DNA from 2 places in the Shewanella sp. H8 genome. Region 2 is predicted to be linked to the other one. Evidence: riboswitches for the same ligand, from Rfam matches in the RefSeq annotation. Region 2 holds a riboswitch; the other holds the start of a gene.
The links. A riboswitch is a leader RNA that binds a small molecule or an ion and turns the genes downstream of it on or off. The one in region 2 is predicted to bind lysine.

Region 1: linked by a shared signal. The riboswitch ahead of ABIS04_RS05725 (Na+/H+ antiporter NhaC family protein) and the one ahead of lysC (lysine-sensitive aspartokinase 3) in region 2 are both predicted to bind lysine.

What each region holds. Positions count from the first base shown of each region.
Region 1 is NZ_CP157213.1:1,308,002-1,324,688, reverse strand. It holds gene ABIS04_RS05765 (hydroxymethylglutaryl-CoA lyase) at 1-572, shown strand, start outside; gene ABIS04_RS05760 (CoA transferase subunit A) at 641-1,345, shown strand; gene ABIS04_RS05755 (3-oxoacid CoA-transferase subunit B) at 1,359-2,015, shown strand; gene ABIS04_RS05750 (universal stress protein) at 2,091-2,948, opposite strand; gene ABIS04_RS05745 (cation:proton antiporter) at 3,256-4,446, shown strand; gene ABIS04_RS05740 (TlpA disulfide reductase family protein) at 4,524-5,030, opposite strand; gene ABIS04_RS05735 (acyl-CoA dehydrogenase C-terminal domain-containing protein) at 5,362-7,152, shown strand; gene ABIS04_RS05730 (thymidine kinase) at 7,227-7,805, opposite strand; gene ABIS04_RS05725 (Na+/H+ antiporter NhaC family protein) at 7,981-9,537, opposite strand; lysine riboswitch at 9,619-9,834, opposite strand; gene ABIS04_RS05720 (FAD-binding protein) at 10,236-11,159, opposite strand; gene ABIS04_RS05715 (electron transfer flavoprotein subunit beta/FixA family protein) at 11,161-11,910, opposite strand; gene ABIS04_RS05710 (H-NS family nucleoid-associated regulatory protein) at 12,343-12,753, shown strand; gene rcsF (Rcs stress response system protein RcsF) at 12,914-13,309, shown strand; gene tsaA (tRNA (N6-threonylcarbamoyladenosine(37)-N6)-methyltransferase TrmO) at 13,423-14,211, shown strand; gene ABIS04_RS05695 (acyltransferase) at 14,216-14,827, shown strand; gene ABIS04_RS05690 (proline--tRNA ligase) at 15,018-16,687, shown strand, end outside.
Region 2 is NZ_CP157213.1:590,456-607,142, forward strand. It holds gene arcA (two-component system response regulator ArcA) at 46-762, opposite strand; gene ABIS04_RS02555 (DUF3293 domain-containing protein) at 1,454-1,882, shown strand; lysine riboswitch at 2,185-2,359, shown strand; gene lysC (lysine-sensitive aspartokinase 3) at 2,494-3,873, shown strand; gene ABIS04_RS02565 (succinylglutamate desuccinylase/aspartoacylase family protein) at 3,878-4,996, shown strand; gene ABIS04_RS02570 (site-2 protease family protein) at 5,069-6,211, opposite strand; gene ABIS04_RS02575 (DUF4144 family protein) at 6,440-6,814, opposite strand; gene ABIS04_RS02580 (FapA family protein) at 6,853-8,520, opposite strand; gene ABIS04_RS02585 (class I SAM-dependent methyltransferase) at 8,710-9,747, opposite strand; gene ABIS04_RS02590 (alkaline phosphatase) at 9,842-11,134, opposite strand; gene gshB (glutathione synthase) at 11,218-12,171, opposite strand; gene rsmE (16S rRNA (uracil(1498)-N(3))-methyltransferase) at 12,210-12,950, opposite strand; gene ABIS04_RS02605 (endonuclease) at 13,001-13,765, opposite strand; gene ABIS04_RS02610 (SprT family zinc-dependent metalloprotease) at 13,859-14,473, opposite strand; gene ABIS04_RS02615 (hypothetical protein) at 14,557-15,741, opposite strand; gene ABIS04_RS02620 (sigma-54 dependent transcriptional regulator) at 16,307-16,687, shown strand, end outside.

The DNA of each region.
Region 1 (16,687 bases), 720 kb from region 2:
GTCAAAAAAATATTAATTGCTCTATCGATGAGTCAATCGAACGCTTTATTCCGTTAATGGAAGCGGCCAAAAAACACAATATAGCAGTGCGCGGGTACGTGTCTTGTGTGCTTGGTTGCCCATACGAAGGCGATATTGATGTTAATGAAGTCGCTAGAGTGTCTGAGATCCTTTTCCAGATGGGTTGCTACGAAATCTCATTAGGCGACACCATCGGCGTTGGTACTCCCAATAAAGCACTGCAGATGGTTGAGGCGGTCGCCAAAGTGGTTCCGGTTGATAAGTTAGCTTTGCATTTCCACGACACATACGGCCAAGCGTTAGCCAATATTCTGGCTTGTCTCGACACTGGTGTCAGCGTGTTTGATGCATCGGTTGCCGGTCTCGGTGGTTGTCCATACGCGAAAGGGGCGTCTGGCAATCTCGCCACTGAAGATCTGGTTTATATGTTCCATGGCATGGGAATAGATACCGGTATTGACCTCGCTAAGCTTGCACTGGCTGGCGACAATATTAGCCGTATTTTGGGGCGCGCTAATGGGTCTAAAGTGGCAAATGCAATCAGAACATAATCACATATACTCACACTGGTTAGCAGAAAAATACTCACCGTTGTGAACATAACAATAAGGACAACAAGATGGCAGGATTCAATAAAGTCGTCCACAGCTATGACGAAGCACTAGCAGGACTAAATGACAACATGACCATTATGGTCGGCGGGTTTGGTTTGTGTGGTATCCCTGAAGGCTTAATTAACCACATGGTTAAATTAGGTGTAAAAGGCTTAACCGCCATTTCAAACAATGCTGGTGTTGATGATTTTGGTTTAGGCTTATTGCTTAAACAACATCAAATTTCGACCATGATTGCCTCTTATGTTGGCGAAAATGCCACCTTTGAACAACAAATGTTGTCTGGTGAGCTTAATGTAATACTCACGCCACAAGGCACATTGGCTGAAAAAATTCGTGCTGGCGGCGCTGGCATTCCAGCATTTTTCACCGCTACAGGTTACGGCACGCCGATTGCTGACGGTAAAGAAACCCGCGAAATTAAAGGTCGTCACTACGTATTAGAAGAATCATTGACGGCAGACTTTGCCTTAGTTCGTGCATGGAAAGCCGACACTATGGGTAATTTGGTGTTTCGTAAAACCGCCGCTAACTTCAATCCAATGATGGCTACCGCAGGTAAAATTACCGTGGTTGAGGCTGAAGAAATTGTTGAACCAGGCGAGCTCGACCCAGACCACATTCATACACCAGGTATCTATGTTGATCGCGTTATCAAAGCCAGCTTTGAAAAACGTATTGAACAACGTACCGTCAAAGCTGCGAAATAAGGGAGATAACACCATGGCACTGACCAGAGAACAACTCGCCCAGCGCGTAGCAAAAGAATTGCAAGACGGTTTTTACGTTAATTTAGGTATTGGTATCCCTACCCTTGTGGCTAACTATATTCCACAAGGTATGCAAGTGATGCTGCAATCTGAAAATGGTTTACTCGGCATGGGCGAGTTTCCAACCGAAGAAACCATAGACGCCGATCTCATCAACGCTGGCAAACAAACAGTCACCGCAGTTGCTGGATCGTCATTCTTTTCATCAGCAGAAAGCTTTGCGATGATCCGTGGCGGCCACGTAGACTTAACCGTATTAGGCGCATTTGAAGTCGATGTTAACGGCTCTATCGCCTCATGGATGATCCCAGGAAAACTGATTAAGGGCATGGGCGGCGCAATGGATTTAGTCGCAGGTGCTGACAATATCATTGTCACCATGATGCATGCAGACAAACACGGTAATTCAAAATTATTATCAAAATGTGAACTGCCATTAACCGGTTATGGTTGCATTAAACGTGTAATGACAGATTTGGCCTTTATGGAAATTAAAGATGGCGCATTCCATCTGTTAGAACGCGCACCAGGTGTATCTGTTGAAGAGATTGTCACAAAAACCGCTGGTAAGTTAGTGGTGCCAGAGCATGTGCCTGAAATGACCTTTTAATGTAAAATACACCATCATCAATAAAGCCCAGTTTCCCCGCTGGGCTTTATATTATCTGCATATTAATGAACATGGTTATTCCTCTGCGGGAATAACCAATACATTACTGCGCATACGGCCTAAAATGGCTTCCGCAGTATTACCAATAATGCGACCTAACAATCCTTGTCGTTGCCTTGCACCGATCACAAAATATTCACTATTTAATCGACATGCCAGCTCAAACAAACACAAATCTGGTTCCCCAGATATAATGTGCATACAATCGGAATCTATACCGATATCTGCAATTTGCTGTTTATGATCTGCATAGGCTTTTTTAACTAAAGCGTTAATGTCGAGCAAATCCATATCGCGAATAATTTGAGGGATTCTTAGCACATAAGCAGCATGCAACTGAGTTCCGGTAGCCTCTGCTAGTTGCTTCCCATGCACAATAACAGCGTCATTGAGGCGTTGTTTGGTTGAATTTTTAGTGTCTAAATCAATAGAAATAAGCGTGGTTCCACCTTTATTGAGTGGATTGTTTGTAAGTAATAATAATGGGATTTTAGTATGACGAATTAACTGCCAATCTGTGGGTAGATAATGATCAGCATGATGGACGGCCTTAATCATAAGATCGAAACTATGTCGTGCAGAATGATGGCAAGCATGTTCAAAAAGATACTTACTCCATATTAGATGTAACGGAACATCTTTAGCGTCAAGGGAGTCTAATTGAGCTAACAGTTGATATTCTCGTTGCTCCATTAACGTCTTCTGCACCAGCCCAGCAAGTCGTGGTTGATCAGTGTCTTCGGCACCTAAATATGCATAAATGTAAGCAAAGACCTCTGCTCGCTTATTCATCTGTTTTGTTAATGTTAATCCAATAGCAACGGCATCAGTATGCGCTTGTTCCATTTGAGCAATAATAAACACTTTGTTCATTTAAATCTCCTTATATCAGCTGACTTTTCACTGCGACAAGCGCCTAGGAACAGCACCATTGAGGTCAATAAGTAAACATTTATAGATAAGCTTAATAAAGCCGACAGGCTGGTCCCACCTAATTATCACTCTTAAATTCCAATGGCGAAAATGAGGTTATATAACTGAGCAAAACGTGAGCAAGTAACTATCTTTAGATTAGCCAATAGCGTAAGTTTGTGCTTAAGAATCAGTAAAAAAGTTGATCAAAATCAATTTTTTTAAGCAATATAGATCAATTGCATATTGCTCAACTTAAGGGGGAACCATGGCAATAGACAATTTTGTTATGTCACTATTTCTCATTCTGGTTGCTGGTAGAATATTAGGTGAACTAATTGACAGGATAGGGTTTCCAATTGTCGTGGGCGAAGTCATTGCTGGCATTCTAATTGGTCCCTCATTATTAAATTGGGTCACACCTAATAGCACTTTAGCTGTCATCGCGGAGCTTGGTGTCATTTTGTTGTTATTTGATATTGGCTGTGAAACCTCCATCAAAAAACTGGCTTATTCAGGCAGCAAAGCTGTCAAAGTCGCGGCGTTAGGTATTTTAACGCCATTCATCGTTATTGGGTTGGCTAGCTTTTATTGGCTTTCTATACCGCCCTTTACTGCATTATTTTTTGGTTGTGCTCTATCGGCCACCAGCATTAGCATTTCAATGTCCGTATTAGCATTAAACAATCAAACCCAAACTACGGCTGGACAAATTATTCTGGGGGCTGCAGTCATTGATGATATCGTTGGTGTAATATTACTGAGTGTGTTGTTTAATTTTGCCTCATCTGGTGAGTTAGATATAAGCTCAACATTAATATTATTTATCATGATAGCTAGCTTCATTATTCTCAGTCCGCCACTGGTCAGGGTTATTATCTATTTAACTCGCGGGCTACACATTAAAGCGCACGTACCCGGTTATGACATTTTTGTGGTGATGTCGATTATTTGTTTATTTGCTTGGTTAGCACACTGGTTTGGTACCCCAGCAATTTTAGGTGGATTTGCTGTCGGTATGGGTTTGTCACGGCAATTCACTTCGCCTTTTAATAAATACCTTAAAAACCCCTTTGCTTATACCTTGAAACTAGAAAAAGCAGCAAAGCCGTTAGTTCAACTACTTAGTCCAGTCTTTTTCGTTTATGTCGGTATTAGCTTAGATCTAAGTCAGCTTGATATGAGTTATACAGGCTTATTAATACTCGCTTGGCTGACCGTAATCGCTGTTGCGAGTAAATTTATCGTAGGGCTATTGGCCAGCTCAAACTGGCAAGAAAGGTTCATTGTCGGTTCGGCAATGGTGCCAAGGGGCGAGGTAGGATTAGTGTTTGCTGAAATGGGCCGCCAGCTTGGCGTCATTGAAGCTAAAGAGTTTGCCATATTAGTCATGATTATTGCTTTAACCACCCTAATTGGACCGCTGATATTAAAATATGCACTGAGGAACAAAATCTAATGGCTATCTATGTCCACGATACTGTTCTCGCTAGCAAATGAGAACAATGAACAAAAATAGCCCGATTGTTGCTTTCGCTATTTTATCAAAAACTGCACCGCTTTATCTAAGTTAGGATCATCAGGATTAGCAGTATTGGTTACCCACGCAATATGACCGCTACGGTCAATGAATACTGTTGTTGGTGTTCCCCTAACGCCATACAAGTTAGCAACCTCATCCCCCAATACCAGCGTCTTCATCTCTACGCCGCGTTCACGTAAACTTTGTCCGGGTTTGGCATTAGCGTCTTCATTAAAACTAATACCAATCATCTTCAAATCAGTATCCTGATAGTTAAGTCGAAGTTTCTCTAAACCGGGTTGAAGCTTTTTACAATAAGGGCACCATGTGGCCCAAAAATGCAAAATCACCGGTTTGCCAGCATAATCATGTAAATTGAATGCCTTACCGTCAGCCGTGAATAATTCGAAATTAGGTGCCACGGAGTCATCCACTTTCGCGGCGGCATCAGCTATACCTAATGGTACAAAAGACAACAATAATAAGCCAAATGCACTCAAGCTTGAATAAATCGATTTCATAACCACCCCCTTTAATGAGTATTTTTTGATAGACAACAGATATAGACCGGACAAAGACCTTTATGTATTCGTTAATCAGTTAACATCAACATTATTGCCCAATAATAAAGATAATATTAAGCAATCGCTAACCAACTCATGGATAAAACGACAAGTGGATCGGGTTTTATATACCAACAAAATAAGGTCCGCCTGTCAGTAAAATTTTGCTGAGTTTTTAATCAAATTGGCGTAGATTAAATAGACAGACTTAATCAGATTGGACCTGTAGCCAGTTTCAGCTTTGCTACCCACGCCAAGCTGAAACACACAGTAACCAAGGAATGATCTTATGCCTATTTATCAAGCTCCTCTTCGAGATTATCATTTTATTCTGTCTGAACTGCTCAATGTCTATCAACAAACTGATTTACGCGGTTTTGATGAATTAGATGAAGATCTCACCGATGCGATTCTACAGGGCGTTGCCGACTTCGCCACCAAGGTCATGCTACCACTCAATGCGAGTGGTGACTTAGAGGGCTGTAAACTGGTAGGCGGTAAGGTCATTACTCCAAAAGGCTTTAAGCAAGCTTATAAACAATATGTAGAAGACGGCTGGGCAACATTAACCTGTGATCCTGAGTTTGGCGGCCAAGGCCTGCCTGAAGTCATTGGTACCTTTGCCACTGAAATGAAATCGGCTACCAACATGGCATTTGCTATGTATCCAGGATTAACCCATGGTGCGTATTCAGCTATTCATGTTCACGGTAGCGATGCATTAAAACAAAAGTATTTAGCCAAATTGGTCAGTGGCGAGTGGACCGGGACCATGAACTTAACAGAGTCGCATGCTGGTACAGATTTAGCCTTGCTTCGCACTAAAGCCATTCCTGCAGCTGATGGCTTATTTGCTATTAGTGGGGAGAAAATATTTATCTCATCTGGCGATCACGACCTAGCCGAAAATATCGTTCATTTAGTATTAGCTCGCTTACCAGATGCGCCAGCAGGCGTTAAAGGGATTTCGTTATTTGCCGTACCTAAATTTTTAGTGAATGATGACGGTAGCTTAGGCAAAGCTAACACCCTAAGTGCGACAAGTTTAGAGCATAAAATGGGCATCCACGGAAACTCGACTTGTGTGATGCATTTTGACAGCGCGATAGGTGAATTAGTAGGTGCAGCGCATCAAGGCTTAAAAGCCATGTTCACCATGATGAACCAAGCACGTTTAGGGGTCGGTCTTCAAGGTTTAGGCGTATCAGATATTGCTTATCAAAATGCCCTCGTCTATGCCAAAGAACGTATTCAAGGCCGTGCATTAAGTGGTATTAAACAACCTGAACAAGCCGCAGACTCATTATTGGTCCATGGTGATATTCGTCGTATGCTGTTATCGCAAAAGTCATTTAACGAAGGTACACGTGCATTAATGGGCCAGCAAGCGTTATGGCTTGACCAAGCAGAACGTCACACCGCCCCTGCTCAAGCAAAACAAGCCTCTGCACTAGCAGCGCTATTTACGCCTATCGTTAAAGGCTTTGTCACCGACCAGGGGTTTAAAGCCTGTGTGGATGCACAGCAAGTATATGGTGGTCATGGTTATATTACCGAATGGGGTATGGAACAGTTTGTGAGAGATAGCCGGATTGCAATGATTTACGAAGGTACAAACGGAGTACAAGCTCTTGATTTAGTCGGCCGTAAATTACTTTCCGATAAAGGCGCTGCATTAAAGATATGGTCAGGTATGGTTAGAGAGTTGATTGAGCAACACTCAACTAATGAAGATATGAAGCCTTATCTTGCAGGATTAATCGATGCGGCTGGCGATCTCGAAAAAGCCACCGGATTTATTGTGCAATCAGCCAGTAAAAATCCAGACATCATTGGCGCTGCATCCATGGCCTATATGCAATTATTTGGTATTACAGCATTAGCTTGGATGTGGACTCGAATTGCAGCAACATCAATAGCGGCATTAGAAATGGGCACTGAAGAAAGTCAATTTTACCAAGCAAAACTTAATACTGCTAAGTTCTTTATGACTTATTGGGGTAGCCAAACCCGTAGTTTACGCAAACAAATTGAAGCCAGTAGCGCTAACATTGTTGAATTTACCGACTCTGACTTTTAATCGCTAATATGATAATTTAAAGCCGCCCCAATTGACTTGAAGCGGCTTTTTTATTCAGTCATGTTGGAGTTAACTTAATCCCACAAAAACTCACGAAAATGCTTTCGACAAACCGACTCATAACTTTCATTACCACCAATGGCAACTTGCTCACCTTCACTCATAGGCTTACCGTCATGATCAAGACGGACAACCATGTTAGCTTTGCGGCCACAATGACAAATAGTTTTCAATTCGACTAACTTATCAGCCCACGCTAATAAATAATGGCTGCCAGTAAACAACTCACCTTGAAAGTCATTACGTAAACCATAACATAACACTGGAATATCCATGTTATCGACTACATGTGTTATCTGCCTGACTTGCTCTTTACTTAAAAACTGACTTTCATCAATCAATACGCAATGAATTTTTTGCTCATTATTGGCCGTCGAAATTAGCTCAATTAAATTATCAGTGCTACCGAATACCTGCGCATCGGTTTCAATGCCAATACGTGATGACACTTTGCCGACACCATAACGATTGTCTATCGATGCCGTCATCACTAAGGTGTGCATACCACGTTCGCGATAATTATAAGAAGACTGCAGTAATGATGTTGATTTACCGGCGTTCATTGCCGAATAATAAAAATACAGTTGCGCCAAAATGAAGCGTCCCAATAGTTAGTCAGATAATGTCGTTCATTTTACCTTTATTAACATCGCAACAACAAACAAAAATGCCATATTCGTTATGAATACGGCATTTTTATGCGGTAGTAATCTGTTTATTAATTTACATTAGCAGATTAATTTGCGTGCACAAAATAATGATCAAGCATTACTTTTTAGCAACAAAGTGCAGTACAACAATACTAATAGCAAACATTACCGAACAGCAAAGTAATCCGGCGATTAAGGAACCCGTAAAACCAAGTACGATATATCCCACGAAACTTATCAATGCTGCAATCAGTGCATAAGGTAACTGCGTTACTACATGGTCAATATGGTGACAAGTCGCCCCTGTTGACGACAAAATAGTGGTATCAGAGATAGGCGAGCAATGATCGCCAAATACCGCACCAGATAACACAGCAGCTAACATAGGCAACATCATAGTACTGTCACTGCCCATGGCCATATCTGCGGCAATAGGTAACATAATCCCAAAGGTACCCCAACTAGTTCCGGTTGAAAATGCCGTAATACCCGCTAATAAAAACAACACGGCAGGCAGCATGGCAAACGGAATATTATCGGTGGCTAAACTGGCCATGTACTTGCCTGTTTCTAACTCACCTATTACGCTAGCAATAGTCCAAGCAAACAGTAAAATATATATTGCTGGCAACATAGAACGCGCACCAACCAGCATCCCAGATAGCAACATAGGCAACTCAACTTTTTGTTGAATGCCTAAAATCACCGTGGCAATGAGACCAATAATCGATCCAAAAAATAAAGATGAACTTACATCAGTATTTTCAAATGCACCCAACACATTAAAGGGTAAATCTTTAGCTGCTAATGCATCAGCACCGCTTGAAACCATAAAATATATTGTGGCAAACACTAATATGGCGATAGGCAAAAATAAGCCCATCACCTTACCAGTATCCGCTTCGGGTAAATCGGATACCGCGCCTGGTGGTTGCCCTTTAGATTCATCGAACAAATTACCGCGTAATGCATTTAATTCATGTTGACGCATAGGGCCAACATCTAAGCCAAATGCCGCGACAAATAGCAGTAACAACAACGAAAACACCGCATAAAAGTTCATTGGGATCATTTGCATAAAAACACTTAAATAACCAGAGTCAGTAAATCCATGCGCCGTTAAAATACCACCAATTAACGCGATGATATATGCCCCCCAGCTAGACACTGGTGAAATAACACATATAGGTGCAGCAGTAGAATCGAGAATATAAGCTAATTTGGCCCGCGAGATATGATAACGATCAGTAATAGGCCGAGAAATAGAACCTACCACTAAACTATTAAAATAATCATCAATAAATACCACACAACCCAAAAACATGGTCATCAGCTTGGCATCACGTTTACTGCGTATATGTTGTTTAGCCCAATCAGCGAATGCCCGAGCAGAACCACTCACGGTAATTAACGCGGTTATCATGCCTAGTACAACCAAAAAACCTAAAATATACACATTCCAATTGTTCAATCCACCGTCTTTCCAAACGAGTTGACCTACTGTGTGTAATATATATTCACTGGTAGCAATAACTGAAAAGTCGCTCAGTAACAAAGCACCAATAACAATGCCTAACCCTAGCGAAAGTAGCACCTTACGGGTTAAAATGGCGAGTAAAATAGCCACAAGTGGTGGCAAAACGGAAAGTGCCGAATCGGCATAACTTATTATCATAATTTAATTATTTCTTCGTTGGATACGAATAGAGAAAACTAGAAATAAGGCTAAACATACGCCGAAAGAGTATGCATTAACTTAACTAGTAGCGCTCCACAGTAATACCCACTTAATATGAATATCATTCTTTTATCATATAGATAAAAACTCTATGACAGTGCAGCCCCTTTCGAGTACTGCACCAACAAATGTGTTTGATAGACTCATTTGTTTCGGCATTGCATCCTTTAATACTGAATTATTGGCATCACCCAATTCAATACGACTTTTACGCAATGCACCTCTACTTTGGCCATTTGCATTTAAAATGCATTACAAACAGCGCGAACATACAATCATAAACGACTTATTCTATGCCAGAAAAAAACACTAAATCGCAGTACAAATAACAATATTGCCAACAAAATCCACAATTGCATAGCATTAGTCTAACGTTTTTAAGTCAAATGCACACTAGCGTAATGGGCACAAAAACAGCAACAGCATCAAACTATTGATTTTTGAACTGACATTTTTAAAACTCAACATAAAAACTAATACTAATTCAAAACTAATCTAACACTAGCCCAATAAAAAAGGTTTCTACTTTATGAGTAGAAACCTTTTGAATAGAACAACGGACGTTTAATCGCGCTTCAAAGTCGGCTGAAAACACTAACTTAATCAACGCCTCCATCTAACGACTTAACGTCAGATTAAATTAGATTGTTCAATGCTGGTACTGCTTCAAATAAGTCGGCAACCAAACCATAATCCGCCACTTGAAAAATAGGGGCTTCAGGGTCTTTGTTAATAGCAACAATCACCTTAGAGTCTTTCATACCAGCAAGATGCTGGATTGCACCAGAAATACCCACTGCGATATACAAATCTGGCGCGACGATTTTACCCGTTTGACCCACTTGTAAGTCGTTTGGAACAAAGCCAGCATCAACCGCAGCACGAGAAGCACCCACAGCCGCGCCCAGTTTATCGGCAAGTTGTTCCAAAATAGCAAAGTTTTCACCGCTACCCATACCACGGCCACCAGACACAATAATGCCAGCATTACCGAGTTCAGGACGCGCTGATTCTGTTAACGATTGAGAGATAAACTCAGTACGCGCCTCAATAGCTTGACTAAGATTAACCACTTCAGCACTGCCTGTTGATGCGACGGCATCAAATGCACTTGAACGCACTGTCATGACTTTTTTATCATCTAAACTTTGCACGGTTGCTAAAGCATTACCCGCATAAATAGGGCGAACAAAAGTGTCACTACTGACAACTTCAATCACTTCAGAAAGTTGTGACACATCTAATAATGCTGCCACACGCGGTAACGTATCTTTACCAATACTGGTTGCTGCCGCTAGAATATGCTCATAGTCGCCCGCAATCTCTACAACTAATTTTGATACATTTTCAGCTAGTTGAGCACCATATTGAGCACCATCAGCAACTAACACTTTACTCACACCTGCCAAACTTTGTGCTGCACTTACTGCAGCGCTACAATCAACACCAGCAACTAACACATGGATATCACCACCAATTGCGGTTGCCGCGCTGACCACTTTGGCCGTATCGGTTTTTAAACTAACATTATCATGTTCTGCTAATACTAAAATGGCCATGTTAGATCACCTTCGCTTCATTTTTTAACTTCTCAACCAACTCTTCTACAGAAGACACCATAATACCCGCTTTACGATCAACAGGAGGAGTGACCTTAAGCACAGTTTGATGTGCTTTTAAGCTAACACCTAAATCAGAAATCGTCAGCGTTTCTAGCGGTTTACGCTTGGCCTTCATAATATTAGGCAATGATGCATAACGAGGCTCGTTTAAGCGAAGGTCGACCGTAACAATCGCCGGTAAAGGCATTTTTAAAGTTTGTAATCCGCCATCTATCTCACGAGTCACTGTGACAGTATCACCATCAACTTTGACCTCTGATGCAAATGTCGCTTGGGGCATATCAGTTAATGCCGCTAACATTTGTCCAGTTTGGTTGTTGTCACCGTCAATCGATTGCTTACCGAATAATATTAATTGCGCTTGTTCTTTTTCTTGCACGGCTTTTAACAGTTTAGCAATTGACAATGGTACTAGATCTTCATCAGTTTCAATATGAATTGCTCTATCGGCCCCCAGAGCCATAGCCGTTCTTAATTGTTCCTGTACCACTTTTGCGCCCACACTCACCACGACAACTTCGGTGGCAATGCCAGCTTCTTTCAAGCGCACAGCTTCTTCTATTGCAATTTCACAAAATGGATTTAACGCCATTTTAAGGTTAGTAGTCTCAACACTTGTGTTATCAGCTTTTACCCTGACTTTCACATTGGCATCGACTACACGTTTAACAGGCACCAAGACTTTCATAGGGTTTCCTTCCTACAACTTCAATGAACGTGGACAACACATTGACTGTGGCCAATGCAATATGGGTTTACTCTACGTCCTGCTAACGTTAACGTCAACAAAAGTCAAACGCTTGTTTACATGTTTTTGTTGTGATAATGGCAACCAAACAGAACAAACCCTCATTGATTATTTGCTTAATTTATACATTTATATAAATTATATTTCATAAAAAGATAATTTAATTTGATTCAATACCGAATAGTTTCTATTATTGTATCCATATTCAGTGTTTATTAAACTTTATGGGTAATCATTAGGGATTTAAATTTACTTATATTAATAATAAGACTATAAAAAACAACATTAATACTTAAATTAACCAAAAAGATAGATAATTTTATCTATTATCGCTTTTACATTTATTAATAAATCATTTAGGGAATTTACAACATGAGTGACTTTTTAGACATATTAACCCATGGCCGTCGTTTTAAAGCTGCAATAAAAGAATTATCTCTTGATGATTTACGTGAAACAGCTGCCAAATTAGAAAAAATTATTACCGAACGTGAAGAAGAAGAAAAATTAGAACTTGAAGCGAATGCTGAACGTAATGCTCGGATTGCAGAAATTCTTGCTCAAATTGAAAACAGCGGTTTATCTATTGAAGATTTAGGTGAAGTCACGTCTTCAGTTAAAACAGCAACTAAAAAGCGTGCGCCACGTCCAGCAAAATATCAAATCACTGTTGATGGCGAATTAATTCAATGGACAGGTCAAGGTCGCATGCCAACCGTATTCAAACAACAAGTTGATAGCGGAAAAAATATGACTGAATTTTTAATTCCTGGCATGGAATAATTATTCTAACCAGCGATTAACAACACGATTACGTTTTTAGATTAAAAAGGGCTTACTTACGGTAAGCTCTTTTTTTATGACATTAGATTGCTTTATCATCACCATGAGACAAGGTAAACTACCCTTATTGAACCACTCTTATTAATTGAAGGTGACGGTTATGACTTCCCCCCTTAAATATGCATTTATTGCCTCTTCTATAGCACTATTATTAAGTGCATGCGCAAGTGATTATGCGTTCAACAGTAATTTAGACAAAAAAGCAATCAATGATTACTTTAAAGTCGGCGATGTAACGTTATATGAAGGAACTAATCAACCTAGAGGAAAGTTTGATGTATTAGGTTTAGTTGAAGGCGAAGCCTGCCAAGAAACCCTTCGAGATGCACCGCCACAAATGGCCGTTGCACGTACAAATGCCAGAAGAGCAGCGGCAGACATAGGTGCTAATGGTTTTGTGGTTAAAAGCTGTTTTATGATAAATGAAGCAGACAACAGCTGCATTAGCCGTGCTCTTTGTGTTGGGCAAGCGATTAAAACCCTTACAGAAAAATAACAACTCAATATAATATATTGGTAGCCTATAAATGATGAGTGCTCATATAACACTCATCAACATTATTTATATTTAAGTTATGATTCCCTTTCTCTGCTTAATTCAGGTATTGCATGACACAAGGCAACGATCAACACCAGCAAATAGATCCTATTAATAACCGTTCTAGCGTTCCGTTTAGCAGTCAATTAAATGCAGTTGCAATATGCAGAACACCTTATAAGCAAAAATTTGGTATCCCGCGTCAGCCTGGACTAGTCAATGCCATTGGCTATATTGAATTTGAGCCAGATTTTAATCACCTTGATGCTGTAAGAGGAATAGAACAATATTCTCACCTATGGTTATTATTTTGTTTTCATGAAAATCTAGCTCAAGGCTGGAAAACCACAGTACGCCCTCCCCGTCTTGGCGGTAATGAAAAACTAGGAGTGTTTGCTACACGTTCGACATTTAGACCCAATGGGATTGGTCAATCAGTGGTCAAACTCCATAGTGTTGTTCAACGTAAAGGTAAAGTGTGTTTAATGATCTCTGGCATGGATTTATTAGACGGCACACCTATTATCGATATTAAACCCTATGTTCCGTTCTCCGATGCGATAACTGATGCTAAAGGTGGAATTGCCCAAGATGCTCCCGTGCTTATTCCAGTAACTTATACCCCTGTTGCAGCAACTCAAATTAGCCAATATACCATTCAACAACAATACCAAGGCTTAGCCGAATTAATTAATGGCGTATTATCCCAAGACCCTCGCCCAGCCTATAAAAAAGCCAAAGATGATCCCAAACGCTATCAAGTGGCGCTGTATGATTTAGATATTTTTTGGCATGTCACGAAGCAAGGAATTGAAGTATTAGAGCTTAAACCGACCAAAGTGACATTATTAAAGGATTAAGCTTATGCCAGACATTGATTATCAAGCTCAACACAAAAAACGTTTATCATGGATGCCATGGCTATACTTTTCACTTAAACCCAAACATCTCCTTTGGGCTAAACCTTGGCAAGATGAAATTCAACAGCAACTTTGCCAATTAGAAACGATTCATATTGGTGAGCAATGTTTTATTGCCCCACAAGCACAACTTTTTGCTGAACCGGGTCGTGATATCTCTATTGGTAACCAATGCATGATTGCCGCCGATGTGTTTATGCATGGCCCTATCACCTTAGGTAATGAAGTGGCCATTAATCATTGTTGCAGTTTAGATGGTGGTCGTAAAGGTATCAAAATTGGTAGCCAAACTCGTATTGCTAACAACGTCACTGTTTATGCCTTTAACCATGGAATGTCAGCCGACACACCTATCTATAAACAACCTGCAACATCCAAAGGGGTAGTGATTGGCCAAGATGTATGGATTGGCGCTCAAGTAGGTATTGTTGACGGTGTGACCATTGGAGATAGTGTTGTCGTTGGCATGGGCTGCATTGTCACAAAAGATGTTCCAGCTTACGCCATCATTGCCGGTAATCCTGCTCGAGTCATTGGCGATAGACGAGATAAATAACTTCTATAAAGAATGGAAGGTGAAATAAGAAATACATAAGTTGACAAAAATCAGTTTATTTCTCGTCTGCAATATCAAACTTGCCATTTAAGCATCACAAAGCCTACTGTTGAATTGAATTAGCAGGTGACATCATTAATGCAGGTGCTAAAATGGCGCTCATTAATAGCAACTATTTTGGACATTGGTAATGCGAGTTAGTAAGTACCTGCTTTCAACACAAAAAGAAACTCCTGCAAACGCAGAGGTGATTAGCCATCAGTTAATGTTACGCGCGGGTATGATCCGCCGTAATGCGTCAGGTCTTTACAGCTGGTTACCGTCAGGTTTACGTGTATTACGTAAAGTTGAAGCCATTGTTCGTGAAGAAATGAACAAAACGGGCGCTATCGAAATATTAATGCCGTTAGTACAACCAGCTGATCTATGGGTTGAAACAGGCCGCTGGGATAAGTTTGGCCCTGAATTACTGCGTTTCCAAGATCGCAATAATCGAGACTTTGTATTGGGACCAACCCATGAAGAAGTCATCACAGATTTAGTCCGTAAAGAATTAAGTTCATACAAACAATTGCCAATTACTCTTTACCAAGTACAGACCAAATTTCGTGATGAAGTACGCCCTCGTTTTGGCGTAATGCGTGCACGTGAATTCTTGATGAAAGATGCCTATTCTTTCCATTTAGATCAAGAAACAATGGACAGTACTTACCACGCAATGCACACCGCATACAGTAATATTCTGACACGAATGGGCTTATCATTCCGCCCAGTGCTAGCAGATACAGGCTCTATTGGCGGTAGCTTGTCGCATGAATTCCATGTACTCGCTAGCAGTGGTGAAGATTTAATCGCTTATTCAACAGGTAGCGACTATGCCGCTAACATTGAAAAAGCAGAATCACCAATGCCAAGCCAAACACGTGCACAGGCAACGCAAGCAATGACGTTAGTGGATACCCCTAACGCAAAAACGATTGCAGAATTAGTTGAACAATTTGGCCTAGACATCACCCAAACGATTAAAACGCTAATTGTTAAGGGTGCAACAGAAGAAGCACCATTAGTCGCATTAGTGATTCGTGGCGATCATGAACTTAACGAAATCAAATCTGACAAACTTGAATTAGTCGCATCACCATTTGAATTTGCATCAGAAGCTGAAATTCGTGATGCCGTGGGTGCAGGTCCAGGTTCTATCGGACCTGTTGGATTGACCATGCCAATTATTGTTGATCATAGCGTCACTGTGATGAGCGATTTTGCTGCTGGTGCAAATACTGATGATAAACACTATTTCGGCATCAACTGGGAACGTGATTTGCCGTTAGCTACTGCAGCGGATATTCGTAATGTCGTTGAAGGAGAACCAACACCAGACGGTCTTGGTACTTATGCCATGGCGCGTGGTATTGAAGTTGGTCATATTTTCCAACTAGGTACAAGCTACTCTACATCAATGAATGCCACTGTGTTGGACGAAAATGGTAAAGCACAAGTGTTATTGATGGGTTGTTACGGTGTCGGTGTCAGCCGTATTGTGGCTGCAGCCATTGAGCAAAATAACGATGACCGCGGTATTATTTGGCCAGAGTCGATTGCTCCTTTCACTGTGGGTATTTTACCAATGAATATGCATAAATCGCATCGCGTTGCTGACATTGCCGAAAAACTTTACCAAGACTTAACCGATGCAGGTGTTGAAGTCTTAATGGATGATCGTAAAGAACGTCCAGGTGTGATGTTTGCAGACATGGAATTAATTGGTTTGCCTCATGTGGTCGTTATAGGCGACCGAAATATCGATGCGGGAGTATTTGAATATAAAAACCGCCGCACCGGTGAGAAGCAAGATATTCC
Region 2 (16,687 bases):
ACCAGGTGATTCACCTGGTTTTTTATTGTGATTAACGTTAGAAGATTACGCTTCTAAGTCACCACAAAAACGATAGCCTTCACCGTGGATTGTCGCGATGATTTCTGGCGTGTCTGGCAAGCTTTCAAAATGCTTACGGATACGACGAATAGTCACGTCAACAGTACGGTCATGAGGCTTTAATTCGCGGCCAGTCATTTTTAATAATAAATCCGCACGGGTTAAAATCTTGCCTGGATTTTCTACAAAGTGAAGCATCGCACGGAATTCACTGCGTGGTAGCTTATAAGACTCACCTAGTGGGTTAACCAAAGAACGACTGTTGATTTCTAAACTCCAGCCGTTAAAACGGTAAAACTCAACAGAACCTTTTTCTTCAGTTTCTGCTGCAGCATTGTTCACACGAGTTAACAAGTTGCGAGCTCGGATGGTTAATTCACGAGGGTTGAATGGCTTAGTGATGTAGTCATCAGCACCAATTTCAAGACCTAGGATTTTATCAACTTCGTTGTCACGACCCGTTAAGAAAATAAGTCCAATATTATTAATTTCACGAAGTTCTCGTGCTAACAACAAACCGTTCTTACCCGGTAAGTTGATATCCATTACAACAAGGTTAATCTTATTATCTTGCATGGCTTTATGCATTTCTGCACCGTCGTTAGCTTCGGTGACAACATAGCCTTCAGCTTCAAATATACTGCGTAATGTATTACGAGTTACTGCTTCATCTTCAACAATTAAAATATGCGGATTTTGCATGATATATACCTAATTTTATAAAATTTGATTCTAGCGATTCGTTGCTAGTAAGTTGTAATAGCGCATTATTTTTACGCGAATATTCCAGTGTTTTTGGTGTTTATCTATGTCTGCCCTGAATTAAACACTCTTATAAACTCGTATGATGTAACGCAAAATATGGGTTACTGAGTTGTCTCGCGTCGATTAAGTCTCATTACGCCAATACAAAATGCACGTTAATGCCTAATGAGTTAAATTTTTTGCCAACAGGCTAACTACTATGAATACGATTTAAGAAGATAGTTCCATTTGTTACAAACTTATTTTAACCGTATTCATGTTTATCAAATGTAGAACATAAATCGTTTAAGTGTAAATTAAGCGTATAAAAATATGAAAGGCTACACTTCTATGAAACTTTACTACAGTCTCCATAAAACGCTGTCTGCTGCCTTTTTACTATCAATGTTATTGACTTAGTCATAGTGATTTAATAGTAAGTGATGTTTATTGTACTCGTTTTAGGCATTTGTTAACAAATTAAATGTTAAATAATTAATATAATTGTCGAGTATATGAAAGATTAATACAGTTAAGTAGCTAATAATCATACTATTTTAAGTTCAATACTTGTGACTGATATCACAAGCCTTTGAGATTTTATTACCTTCTGTTAAACTGTTTTCGGCCTAATTGACGAAATTTTATTATGAAAAATGTTATCGATGCATTGTGGAATGAGTACCAAAGTAGTCATTTTTTACTTACTCAACGCCTTTCTCATGATCTCCCGTTTGCTATTGTTACCGCCCATAATCCTCACGGTTTATTACTTTCTCCCAGTCAGAATCGTTTACTCGATCGTCAGCTTCAATCTAAAATCCAACAATATAAATGCCTTTACCGATCCCTAATTGGAGCAGCTCCAGACTTGTCGCATATGGAAAAGAGCTGGGCGATTTTTATTGATAAAGAACAAGCGCTTGAGCTGGGACGTGAGTTTAATCAACATGCTATTTATTATGTCAACAAAGGCTTGCTGTCTTTAGTTGCTTGTGTTGATTCGATTAAAGAGGAAGTGGATATGGGGGCATTTAACCATCGCTTACGTTTAGTCAGTGAATTCCCAGATACTTAGTGTTCATAATACCGTTATAGGGTTAGTTTAAGGGATGATTTGTTCAATTACCCTTATTGTCTCATTATTTGGTTGGTTACACGTAACATTGTATTGGTATTTTGTTGTTTTTAAGTTTTTTACGATTGATTAGGTGGTTTTTTCTTTATTACGAACAATGCTACATCCTCAATAAAGGGTTAAACATTGTAGGTATGAATGCCGTATTAGAAGGTGAATAAAAGTAAACTAGTATGCTTTTACTGCGTTTGTTGATTGACTTGTTAGTGCATTTGTTGCTATTTTCAACTCCCTCCTTCGGGAGGAACAGAAGAGGAGCGTTAGCTAGGTAGTAAGTGAGAGGATGCCATTCCGATGACAACTTATGATGGAGATTAACGCCGAGGTATCGGTTTGTTTGGTAAACACTGATATCGGTCGTATAGGCTGAATCCTAACGATTGTCACCTATTTTTTTGGTGGAGAGCTTCTGGTGATGATTGCTGTTTCCCTTCTATAAGGGTGCGTTATCTTAGCACCAGGCTCTTCGAACGTAGTATGTTCGGAGCGTATATCATGTTAGTAAATCACATCTTATTTTTTAGCCTTTCGCACACTGCGGAGGTATCAGTATGAGCCTTCTTCAATCTGAAATTGACACTCCTGAATTAGTCGTTGCTAAATTTGGCGGCACGTCAGTTGCTGATTATGCCTCTATGAGCCGTTGTGCAGATATTGTGTTGTCTAATCAAGCCACCCGTCTTGTGGTAGTTAGCGCATCTAGTGGTGTCACCAATTTATTGGTTGAATTGACCCAAGCTAACGTTAATGACGAGCGCCGCTTAGTTCTACTTAAGCAAATCGCACAAATTCAATATGCAATATTAGATGAACTAGGTCGTCCACAGGATGTGGCTGCCATTATTGATAACATACTGAGCCAGATGTCGGTACTCAGTGAATCGTTAGAACTGAATCGCAGTAAAGCGGTTATGGACGAATTGTTGTCTACCGGGGAGCAATGTTCATCGATTTTATTTTCTGCTGTTATTCGCGAAAAAGGTACTGCGTCAGATCATTTTGATGTTCGCCAAGTATTGCGTACCGATAGCCACTTTGGTCGTGCTGAACCACAGATTGAAGTGATAGCCACACTTACTCACGAATTTTTACAGCCATTACTTTCGCATTATGTCATCGTCACTCAGGGTTTTGTTGGTGCCGATGAAGAGGGATTGACGACGACATTAGGCCGTGGTGGTAGTGATTATTCAGCTGCTTTACTTGCTGAAGCTCTTCGGGCTACTGCAGTTGAAATTTGGACCGATGTGGCAGGCATTTATACCACGGATCCACGACTTGCCCCTAATGCCCGCCCGATTGCTGAAATCAGCTTTAATGAAGCTGCTGAGATGGCTACCTTTGGCGCTAAAGTATTGCATCCCGCGACCATTTTACCGGCAGTAAGACAAAAAATTCAGGTGTTTGTAGGTTCAAGTAAAGCACCTGAAATGGGCGGTACTTGGATCCGTCATCAAGTTGAAGATACCCCAGTATTTAGAGCGGTGGCATTGCGCCGTGATCAAACTTTACTTAATTTACATAGTTTGCAAATGCTACATGCACAGGGCTTTTTGGCTGAAACATTCGCGACCTTAGCGCGACATAAAATATCAGTCGATTTAATCACTACCTCGGAAGTTAACGTATCACTTACCTTAGATAAAACTGGCTCTGATTCAAGTGGTCAGGGTTTATTGAGTGAGTCCTTGTTACAAGAATTATCGCAGCATTGTCGGGTCAGAGTCGAAGAGAATTTAGCCCTAATTGCTATTATTGGTAATCGTATCGCATCCACAGCTGGCATTTGTAGCAGGGTGTTTAACGTACTTGAAAACCATAATGTGCGGATGATTTGCCAAGGTGCCAGCCCACATAATTTATGTGTATTGGTGGCTGAGTCGGAAGCTGCGCAAGTGGTTAATGCCTTGCACCAAAACTTGTTTGAGTAATCATATGACTAAAGTAACACAATCGTCACTACGGGTTGGAGAGCTGGCAACAGGGCAAGCGTTGACGGTTCCGTTATATACATTCTCTGGAAGCGAGTCTTCAGCCCCAAGTGTTTATATTCAGGCCAATGTCCATGGTGCTGAAGTGCAAGGAAATGCAGTGATTTATCAACTGATGGCTTTGTTAGAAAGTTATCAAGTGCTAGGTAATATTACCCTTGCACCATTGGCCAATCCTCTGGGGATTAATCAAAAAAGTGGTGAGTTTACCCTAGGACGATTTGATCCCATTACAGGTGTTAATTGGAACCGAGAGTATTTTGATCACCAAGTTGATGTTCAAGCTTGGTATACCCAACACCAACATTTAACCAATGATGAGTTGTTTCAGGCATATCGTTTGATGTTGATTGAGGCTTGTCAGGCTCGGTTGACTAATCCTTTTGGAATAACAACCGGTCATCGATTAGCGGTGAATTTACAGAGTATGGCGCACCAAGCTGATATCGTACTTGACCTCCATACCGGTCCTAAATCTTGCAAACATTTATACTGCCCTGAATATGATATTGATGCTGCTAGGCTTTTCTCAATTCCGTATACCTTGGTTATCCCCAATAGTTTTGGCGGTGCTATGGACGAAGCGATATTTTGCCCTTGGTGGCAGTTAACTGAATATGCAACGGGCCAGGGCCGTGAGTTTTTGGTACCTGTATCAGCGTTTACCTTAGAACTTGCCAGCCAAGAACGAATTGATTTGGCTGACGCGTTAGAGGATGCCAAAGGCATATTGGCTTATTTAAGCCATCGTGGTGTTATTGCTGAAAAAGTGAATCCAGCCAGTATGGAAAGGTTTGGCTGTTACTTGAAGGATTATAAGAAGTTTCATGCACCTAAAGCTGGCTTAATTGAATATTGTGCGAGTGTTGGAGAACCATTAAAAGCTGGCAAACCTTTAGTGAACATTTTGCGTATTGATTTGTATGGTACTGAACAGGCATACCAAGCCATTAGTTTACCTATGGATTGTGTGCCCATTTTACACTTTGCTTCTGCATCGGTGCATCAAGGTACAGAGTTGTATAAGGTGATGACTAATGTGTTTTCTTTACAGTCTAGTTGATTAACCGCTTTAGATAAGTAAAAACAAAAACGCCTGCAATTGCAGGCGTTTTTGTAGATGCGTAAATTGCAATTAACTGCCTAAAATCTGCAATGGAATGGTTAACATCTCATCACCGGATCCGGCAAAGTACCAAATAATACCGACTAAGCTTGCCACTGTTAGCAGATACCACACGGTTGAAAATATTTGGCCGTATCGATCCAGTGGTAGCAAATGACTTTGATGCCGCCCACGCCACTCAAATACAATCTCAAGACTGCCAATAAGCAATAAAAAGCCAAGTAGAGCAAGACCTAAGCTATAGCTTATAAACACACCGATAGCCGCACCTGCTATGCAAGCAATAAGACCAATAAGGCTGTTCATTGAAAAACTAATACTTTTTAAAATATGACCACCATCAAGAGGTAAGATAGGCAATAAATTAAATAGATTTAGCAGTGCATTAAAGCTGGCCAAACCAGCAAAAAATATATTTCCTGTTATCCAATAAAGTCCTAAAGAGATGACCGATAAAATCAGTCCGAATGTGGGTCCCATAATGGATATATACACATCTTGCCAGCGGGTATTGATGCGTTCATCGCTTAAGGCTAAGCCGCCAACAAATGGGATCAAATAAATCCCTTTGGTTTTCATGCCAAAATGTTTCATAGCTCTAATATGACCATATTCATGAAATACTAAGCAACCAATTAACGCCATAGCAAACTGGAATGAAAATAACCATGAATAGGCAGCAACGCTCGCAGCAGCAAATAGTACTTTTACCACTTTCGCGCTTTTAAGGAGTTTAAATCCTAGCGATGCTAGACCAATAACACTTATCTTTTGGTTTTTTACTATTGGCACTTCCGGCGTTTGCTTTTCTATGTCGCTGACGGTTCGCTGACCTTGGGCGACTTGTTCATCTTCTACCAACAAACAATAATCGAGTTGAAACGGTTGCCAATTAACATCAACTTCTAAGCGGATCGGAATTGCTTTACTGGATGAATCAACAATAGTCGAGCCACCATCGCTATTGGTTTCACTCAGTGGTGCCGTTGATTGTTGAGCGAGTTCAAACGAGTGAATGTAAAACGCTTGAGCACTGGCATTAGCAGATTTTTGCGATACAAGTTGATTGTCCCAATAAAGTTGCTGCCAACCGGCAATAGAGCCTTCTAGGCGTAATCGTTTACCAAGACATTCAATATTTAGTAGTTCCATTAAGGATTCTCAGGGTTTATGGACGGTGAGCTTGGGGCATTTTGCCAGAGCAACGTATGTTGCTCAATGGGTTCAACAATTATATTCATAAATTTTGACGTTAATCTGTGGCATTAACATGAATTAAATCATTATAAATGAATAATGAGTCGCTTAATTGAGGTTGGTAATGGTTAAAACGCTGGGTATATGTTTGTTATCTACATTTTAATATTTTAAAATCATTTTTTAATACAGTTGTTCTAGCTCTGCAACGGTTGCAATACCTTGCTCTATGGTAGTAAAGATAATTTTTGCACTACAACAATGTCCTTGAAATTGACCGAATTGACGTACAATCGGCAACATTTGTAATACATTCATATTTTGATCAAGTTTTATTAACTGAGGTAATTCTGTCACATTGGCATCAATTGATGGATCTAATGGCGGATGCTTTTGGATGTGATAAACGTGACCAGTACTATCGATAAGTTTATCTTGTGTGCAAACCGTGTATTGATTAGCGCAAATAAAGCTTAACCAGTCTTGATAGTTGGGTAAATACATTAGCTCATCATCTTGATCAAACTGCAATATGGCCGGCCAATGAATGTGTTTCATAGTTTACCTGTATCTCAATGTATTTTGTGCAAAACCAGCTAGCGATTACTGTAATCAAACGAAATTTCTTGATTAACATTTTTAACCACACATGTGCTGTGCTCACGCTGAGCGCGATAAAATGCATTACCAACATGTAACTCTACGTTAATGAAAATGTGTTTCTCTGCTTTGATATAATAGTTATCAAAGTAACCTTCAGATTCATTAAATAATAATGCGTATTCTTGCTCTTCTTTAATGCGTTCTTCGGCCATTTGTTTTTTCTGCTCGAGCATCATTTTAACTTGCTCTATCATTCCTGCATCATTTTGCCACTCTGTCTTGGGAGGCAGTTTTCGCAGCCTTGACTCTAAATCTAAGCCCGCGACAACCATTGCTTTAATGCTGTCATCTAGCGCTTTTAGTTGCTGTTTCAATTCACCCTGATGCATAGCGCAAAATAATTCGGTTTTGGTGCCGGCTGTGGCACCAAATGTGATAGCTCTAATTCCTTTTGCGGCACTGGCAATACCGCCCACTAAGTCTCCACGCCGCCCTTGAGCATCACTTACGGTAATGCTGTCTCCAGCGTTGGAATGACTGTGTAATAACTGCTTAGTCACCAAGATATTACCTTGAGCGTCTAAGTTAGAATACTGTACGAATTGAGCACATATCTGGCCATTTGCTTTTATGTGGGTGCTCAGTTCTTGTTCTTTAATCAAGCGTCCAATTACCCCTTTACTGATAATGACATCGCCTTGGGCTTCAATGGTGGCAGACTCAACAAAGCCCATAACGGTTACGTCACCAGTGGCTTTGACTTCCATACCTTCATGTACATCACCAGTTATCAATATACTGCCTTTAAAGTTAACATGGCCTAAGTGAACGTCAACATCTTTAATTTGCAGCATATCGTCAACTTGCATACCTTTCTTATTTTCAACCGGCTGGCCTGACACTGTGGCAATAAGTTTATTTGGATCTTTTGGATGAAAACTGGTGCCAGTTCCTGGTTCCATCGGTTTATCTTTACCTGGCGTTTGTTGCTGTACATCCCCGTGAACATTAAAACCAGGAGTGCCTATAGTGGCAGGGGTTTTAATCATTAATAAGTCATTAGGATTAACCGTAATTAATGCGCCTAAATTACGCATATCAACTGAGCCATCTTCACGTTCTTGTGGTTGTAATAAGCGTTCGCGAGCTAAAGCCACTTTACGCTCTAAGATGGCATTATCACCGTTAACCGCAACTTTACCGCAGGCGATAATACCTTCACAGACTTCACCAGGTGGTAATATCGACAATCGTTGCATTAATGCCATGATCTTGGGTTTGCTTAACCCCATTTTAATTCTTTGATTTTTTAGAGTATTTAGTACATCTGGGAGGGTTATTTCTTTACCACCCCATGCTGAGGTTATTTTCATGCTGGCTTGCATTTTATTGTCACTAACACTAATACTTACGACGCCATCTTTACGCTCAGCAATAGCAAAAAATAGTTCATGATCTCCTGGGTTTTGCCCACAAATAGCATTTATTTCTGCTACGGCTTTATGAATAGCGGGAGCAATAGGAAATAGCATTGCAAAAGCAGGTTGTGTGAGTAAGGCGTTAATATCGTCTTCTGACACTGGACCATGTGTATTGGGAATTATGCGTAATTCCACTTTTGTCTTATCTGCACTTAATGTGGCGACTGAGGGTTCTAACATGACATCCTTTGTTTTTTTTATTTTTTATTTCAGATTATGGCAGCAAGTAGAATAACAATGGAATGAATTCAAAAATGTGCGTTATTTTGCCTTTAGTCAATTTAGCTGATATCGATCTGTATTTCCAGTCGTAACCTAGCTTTATGAGCGATAAGTCTCACTAGATTATTCGAACCGAAAAGTAAGCCATTAGCATTGATGTTGATACAATTTGTACTTATTGTTTTTTGCTAGTGTATTTACTTTGCCAAAATGAGTGGCAATGGTATCGGAATATGGGAGGTGACGATTGGCTACAATTAGCCATAATCCTTTTGATGTTAGATGAGTCGCACTTTGTTGGACAAATTGTGTCGCAATATCTGTGGTACTTATTAAGCCATCATGAAATGGTGGGTTGGAAATAATGCCATCAAATTTACCGCTAATTTGATTAAATCCATCTGATGGATAGACTTTTGCGTGCATATTGTTGGCTGCAAGGGTTAATTCGCAAGATATTAATGCCATTGCATTAATATCAATACATTCCATGTTTAAGGTAGGATTTACTTTTAGCAATGCGGCCGTAATGACCCCCGCACCACAGCCAAAGTCGAGCACTCTGCCGTGTAAGTTATCTGGCAAATGGGACAGCAATAATTCGGTACCCTGATCAAGGCGTTTCTCGCTAAAAACACCGACCATATTACATATTTGCAGTGTTCCCTGTGGGGTAACGAGTGCATATTGGCTTACCCAATCACTGATTAATAGCGCAGGTGCTGCTTGGGTTAAATAACAGACATAAACTAGGCAGTGGCGGGCATTATCTTGCTTGATCGGTGGCGAATAATAATTAGGTGTGAGTTTATCAATTGATTTAACTCCACCTTTATTTTCACCAACAATAATCAATTGACCGTCGATACGTAAATGTTGCGCGGCAAGTTGCAGCAAATAACCCATTAACGGTTTAGCTTTCGGAAAGTAAATAATGACACTATCAAATTTTGTCTCTGCTAATGACTCTGGCAGCTGATGACCAAAATAGCATTGTAATTTGTCATTGGCATTGGGTGACAATGTGAGGTGGTGATTAAAATCTAACGCAAGTGCAGTGACATTATCTGCAAACTCAAGACATTGATGTGCAAAAGTATCAGCTTCATAATTGAGCACTAATACATTATGTTGAGCAAAGTAATTGCTGTTTCTTATTAAGGCTTGAGAAGGATTTGTTAACACGTAAGTTGCTCATAATGCTAGTGATAAGATAAACTCGGCAATACAAACTTAATCCCCACTTTATTAGCTGGTGGGGGATTAAGTTAGCCAGCCATTAAGGTGTTTGTACCGATTGCGGTAATAGGCTAAACATTTTAATTGCGATATCGATATTGTCCTGATGGCCGCTAAACAATCTTGCTCCAGGGCCCGCAGCAAATACCTGCACATCCATAGCGGTATGGCCGCCACTTGTCCAACCAGTATTAGATTCTATATCAATTAATTTACGCAATGCGACAGTCAATGGCTCGTTTCCCTGCATGCGTGCCGTTTGCAATTGACTGTATTGTGTTTCGCTTGGTGTAAAACCCAAGAGTGAAGCAGTTAAAGGCTGCCAATTGTCTTCAGCAATCACCTGTGAAGCAATCACATCTGGACTCGCTTTGACCTTATGCAAAACTTCTGGATGCCATTCATACTTCCCATGTGCACCAACAGATAAGCCACCGGTATTATGATCTGCTGTCACAACCATTAAAGTATCTTTACGTTGGCGAACAAATTGCTCAACGACTTCTATAGCGGATGCAAACTCATCCATTTCACCCATCGCGGTCGCAATGTCGTTACTGTGGCCAGCCCAATCAATTAAGCTGCCTTCTACCAATAACACAAAACCTTGTTTATTTTGTGACAGTAAATCCAATGCCTTTTGGGTCATATGACTAAGTTTATGTGCTTCTTGATCGTTAATGACCCAAGGTAGCTGTACATCAGCAAAAAGCCCCAATACTTTTGGCGTAGTAACTGATTCTAGCTCAGAGAATTCGCTGATGTTTTGGTAGCCTTTAGCTCTGAACTGTTCAAGCAATGTGGGAGTGAAATATTGCTGACCACCACCAAGAATTACATCGGCATCGGTTGTTAAATAAGCCTCGGCAATATCAATATAATTACGACGGCTTTCATTATGAGCCAAAAATGCAGCAGGTGTAGCATGGTTAACTTGTGAGGTAACCGCGACGCCAGTAGATAAACCTAATGATTTGGCTTTTTCCATTAAGGTGGTTAATGGACGTTTTTCGGTATCAACGGCAATGGCACCGTTATAACTTTTAACCCCAGTAGACAATGCTGTTGCAGATGCGGCTGAGTCCGTTACATAACCACTGACTGGCGCAGGGTAAGTGCTTGCCATACCCACGAGTAAGCGATCAAATACCGTTTGTTCAATCTCTTCTGTTTCAGGATTATCTTTATAGTAACGATAAGCAGTGGTATACGCCGGTCCCATACCATCACCAATCATGATGATAATATTTGTTGGTCTAGACGGGCCGGTTGTTGGCACATTATTACTTGTTGTGTCAGCCACAACAGGAGACATAACCACTTCATCAGCCATTACACCCGTTACGATCAAGCTAGATACCAACAATAGCCTACTGATCAGGCGTTGGTAGGTAGATAAAAAATGCATGATTAATCCTATTTTTGCTGACTAATATGAGCTTCTATGGCATCCATAAGCATGCCGGTAATATTAATGTCGAACGCAGCTTCAATTTCTTTAATGCAGGTTGGGCTAGTCACATTGATTTCAGTTAACTTATCGCCAATGACGTCTAAGCCGACAAAAATAAGGCCACGTTTTTTCAATTCTGGACCAATAGCACGAGCAATTTTCCAATCACTTTCCGATAATGGTTGGGCAACACCACTTCCGCCAGCCGCTAAATTACCACGGGTTTCACCTTTCATCGGGATGCGCGCTAATGCATAAGGTACTGGCTCACCGTCAATCACTAAAATACGCTTATCACCTTGAGTGATTTCAGGAATAAAAGCTTGTGCCATTGCGTATTGTTGACCATAACTGGTTAATGTTTCAATAATCACGCCAAGGTTAGGATCATCTTTTTTTACTCTAAAAATAGACGTGCCACCCATGCCATCTAATGGTTTTAAAATAATGTCTTGCTTGAGCTGGTGGAATGCTCTGATACGCTTAGCATCACGGGTCACAATGGTTTCAGGCGTAAATTCAGAAAACCATGCCGTAAACAGTTTTTCATTGGCATCACGTAAGCTTTGCGGCTTGTTAACAATCAAAACACCTTCTTCTTCCGCACGTTCAAGCATATAAGTCGCGTAGATAAATTCAGTATCAAATGGCGGATCTTTACGCATTAAAATCACATCAAGTTCGGCCAAAGGGGTATCAACGGACTCGCCTAAGGTAAACCATTGGCTAGCGTCTTGTTTAACCGTTAGTTCACGCATAGTGGCCATGGCTTTGCCGTTGACCATCGCAAGGTCATGCATTTCCATATAAAACAATTGGTAGCCACGAGCTTGTGCGTCCAATAACATCGCAAAGCTCGAGTCTTTTTTGATATTAATGTCGCGAATCGGGTCCATAACAATACCGAGCTTAATCATGTGTGTATCCTTTAATAATGTGCAGGGAAGATATCGGCTTAACCAATATCACCAAATTTAACTTGTAATGCGGTAATGGCAGTCAATGACGCTGTTTCTGTTCGTAGTACCCTTGGTCCCAATAAAATATCGGTAAAATGCTGGGTTTCTGTCATGGTAATTTCTTCGTCAGACAAACCGCCTTCTGGGCCAATTAATAATCTTACTTTGTGGTGTTGACCGGATAACTGCAAGCCATTAATACCGTGTGAGGCTCTCGGGTGCAAATTCAGTTTTAGGGCTTCGGTGGATTCTTCACACCATTGTGCCAATGTCATTGCCTGACGAACAACCGGAACAATACTGCGGCCAGATTGTTCACAGGCACTGATAACAATTTTTTGCCATTGTTGCAGCTTTTTGTCTAAGCGCTCACCACTCAGTTTTACACCACAACGATCAGAAAATAACGGTGTAATAGTGGTTACGCCAAGCTCTACGGACTTTTGAACCGTAAACTCCATTCGGTCACCACGTGAAATCACCTGACCTAAATGCAGGTCTAATGGTGATTCGCTATTGTTCGCTTCACAACTTAAGACCGTGACAGCGATCGATTTCTTACTGGTTTCAATAATTTCAGCTAAGTAATCGTTGCCGTCACCGTTAAACAAGCTGATTTGGTCACCCATCCCCATTCGCAACACTCGGCCAATGTGGGCGACACCATCCTCATCTAATTGAAGAGTTTGCCCTTGTTGTAAATTGTCTAGGGGCTGAAAAATACGTGGGACTCTCATCAGTGTTGACCTTATTTAACCCATTGTTCAAGGGGGAGCTTGATTGCCAATTAACGAACTAAGCCGTTATTTTGGCATTGTTTGAATACAAAATCATTATGATTACCTTGGTTAGCGGCGATTAAGGTATCACGTTGACATTCTATGGTGGTAACAGGCTGCATTTTGTTCCATGCATTAAATAATTTTTGTTGGCTATTACTTATTTTCAAACCATAGGTTTGTTGCATATAAAGGTAAGTCCGCGCAATAGGCCCCCTTGTTCGTTCGGGTGGCTGAACTTTGCGGCCCTTAAAGTCGACAATCATTTCACATTGCCCGTATTGATCCGCTTGTCCGCCCCAATCACTAAAACGATAGTTGCTGCGATCTCCATTCACTTCACCAACAGCAGGGACAAGGTTATGTAAATCCGACGTCATTGTCTTAAACTTCTTGTTGTTTTTATTGCAATTTTTCCTGCCGCCGTCTTGCCAACATTGTAGTTGATGACCTAATTCCCAAGCGGGGACAACATGTTCCCATTCGATCCGGTTAGCTCTAATGATTTGCTTTCTCACTTTATAACCACAACTAGCATGGTCTGCTTGCCATAATTTTCCTGCTATGGCGATGTTGCAGCCACAATAAAAGGTACGAAGGGGCAAGTGTTGTTGATAAATCTTTTTGGCCACTTTTTTCGCTTTACCAAAACTACTTGGATGTTCTGCGGCGAAAAGTGTCGATGAAAAAATGCCGCACAAAAGCGACACCCCAAATAACCAAGAGTGTGTGGATGATAAGCGCAAAATAAACCCTAAAATTAACAAAAACATCATTACAGCGCAGGCTTAGCCTGTCATTTTGGCTGATGTTAAGCCATCAGATGCGATGACGCAATTGATACCGTTTATTATTCCGAGCAAAGGTTATTTAGGGTTTAAAGGGTTTAAAGGGGTTAATGTCTGTTTACAACGGCGACAGCGATACTGAGTTTGGCCTCGGACAATTCTGTTGTGACGTCTTATGCTTAGCGGCACGCTACCACAGCCGCAAAAATATTCGAATTGTTGGCCACTGACAGACTGAGTATTGAGTTGGTGAGTGGTCTTGGGGGAAATATTAAATGTCGTCAGCATAACGCTTTGCCATTCTTTACCATGAGGTCTTACTTTACCAAATAGATGAAAACACACTAAATGACTAATTTCATGTGGCACTACTTCAGTAATGAAAATATCTGGATTTTCAGCCAGTAACACCGGATTAAAACGTAATTTATTGGTTTGTAAATGCGCTGTGCCTGCGCTTTTTCCACGTAAGCTGAAATGCACACTAGGACGAGGAAACTGACGCCTGAAATGTTGTTCGGCTAATTGGTAGTCCGCTTCGACTTTGGCCAAGATCTGCTGTTGTAGCGGATCGCTAACGGTTGTGCTCAGCGGTTGGTGGGGGCGCGCTGATAACGAAGACACCTTTGTGTGGATATCTGGCGTTAGCACTTGGTGTGCACGTTGAGTGAGATTGAAAATACTTTTAAACATGTTGGATTGCTTCACTTGCTTGAATGACTAATGAAATATTCAGACAAGTAAAGTATCGGCCTCTTAATTTAAGTTTGCAGACATTACAGTGTGCTAGCAGCTGCAGCTATCATGGCACGAATTTGTTCAACAATGTCTGACTCTACTTGTGAGTCGTAACCTTTAATTCGTGGAGTATGAATGTGTCCTACCGGTAATTTCAAGTTAAATTGATCTCGAAGTAAAATACTGCGATATGAAATTTCATTGGATAAATAGCCGCCACCAGAGCCTTCTACAGAAATTTCATTTTGCAATTCAGCCAGTGAGGATGCCTTAAACTGCCCCCGAGATAAGGTGCTAATTTGATTGTTGTCATTAACACTCCAATGACCTTTTACTGCTTTCATAGCCTCTACGGGTAGTGAAAACTGCACAAATTCAGGGCCATTTAATTTACCATCAGCAGAGGCACCATTATTAAATAATGGTGCTTTAGGATTTGTGTGACTGGCTCCGGTTAATATATTTAAATTGTCAGGGGCTTCTGCACTACGGTTACGTCCCGGAAAACGTTCAATATCGAAATTTTCACGCCCCATACTAATGGTAAATACCATGTCAACAGTGTTGTCACGATAAAAAGGCGTGAGTAATGATTCAATAATACCATTATCGAAATCGCTGAATCGAACCGGTATCATTACCGTTTCAATCTGTACTTTTTTGCCGTTAACCTCAAATTGATAACCATCAAGTGCTAAGGCCGCCAAACCAGATGGATTACTTTGGCCAATATTTCTATCAAGAAAAAAGGGATCAAAGCCAGTCACTATAATGTTAATTTGGCTGTCGGGGGAAAACTCAATATCACTAAAACCGCGAGAGGACTTCTCAACTGCTTTGACCAAAATATCGCGTTGCCATTTAGCAAGATTAAATCCAGCTTTATCTTGTTTTAAGACGTTACGCATGCTTAAACGACTCCAGTACAAGGAGCGATCGTCACTGTGTCCCGATTGGATATCGCGCACCGCTTGCTGCCATAATCTGTGTCCTTGATGCGCTACCATTTCAGTAACGGTCAATTCATCAGTGGCTTGTGCCAACTTGACCTCTACAGTATCGCTGATAGCTTGATAACGATTAACCACATCAGGCAAGGTTTGCTCAGCCTTAGAGACCCGCATTTCTTCAATATTCTTTTGGAGTAGGCTGGCATTAACTGCACCTGATAAGGTGAATAATGCCAGTGAACTTAAGGCTAGAACAGAACGATTTTTTTTCATGACGATTCCTTAAGGATCCTCGATGTCTATTTTTGGGGTGCGTTTAACGACTTTATTGCCCATAAGGCGGACTAACGTTTAATCTCAGTTATATTTATAACACAGTTGTTTAGGTGGTTTAAGAGTGCTTTTAATTCTTGCACATCAGTAAGCTTTTTTGAGCGTCAATTTAAGCCGATATTTGGCGAATTGTTAAATGTTGCAGATATGTCAATTTAATTGCTTTTTTTTGTATACTATTATCAATTTTAGACCATAATAAGTTCATATAATAAGATGTAGCTGAGATAAAATGCACTGAAATTAGTCATCGATATGGTTAATCTGGGGTGAGAAACTGATATTAAGATGATAAAAAAGCAAGGTATGCTCATACTTTTTAAATGAAATACCTTTGATAAGTAATTACAAACGTTATGTAATGGGTTACCGATGATATAGGCAAGTAAATGAACTAAACCCAGTTTGTATTTAAGTAACATTATCCGGTTATATCTATAGATATGATGCACAGGCTAATCTTGTATTAGCACTTTTGTGTGTACAGTATTGAAAGGATATCAACATGGAACCATTATTAATGGCAGGTTTTCAGTGTAATGAGCTGAATGAAGTGCTTGCTCGATTACATTTTCAACTTCATTACATTGATAAATATGATAAAAATAAAATCCCTTCCAATTGTGCTTTATGCCTAATCGACCTTCGTACAGACAATATTATAAATGAAATCAACTACCTGGTTAAAGAGTTGGATCCGAGGATACATATTATTGTACTGATTAACAAAGCTCAGCTTGATAACTCTGAAATTACAACATTTATTGCTCAATTTGCTTGGGATTTTTGTACAAGCCCAATAGATCCCGAAAGATTAGAGAAGTGTTTGGGCCATGGGCTTGGTTTGTCTAAATTAAAGCAACAATATCAAACTCCGCAACCTGAA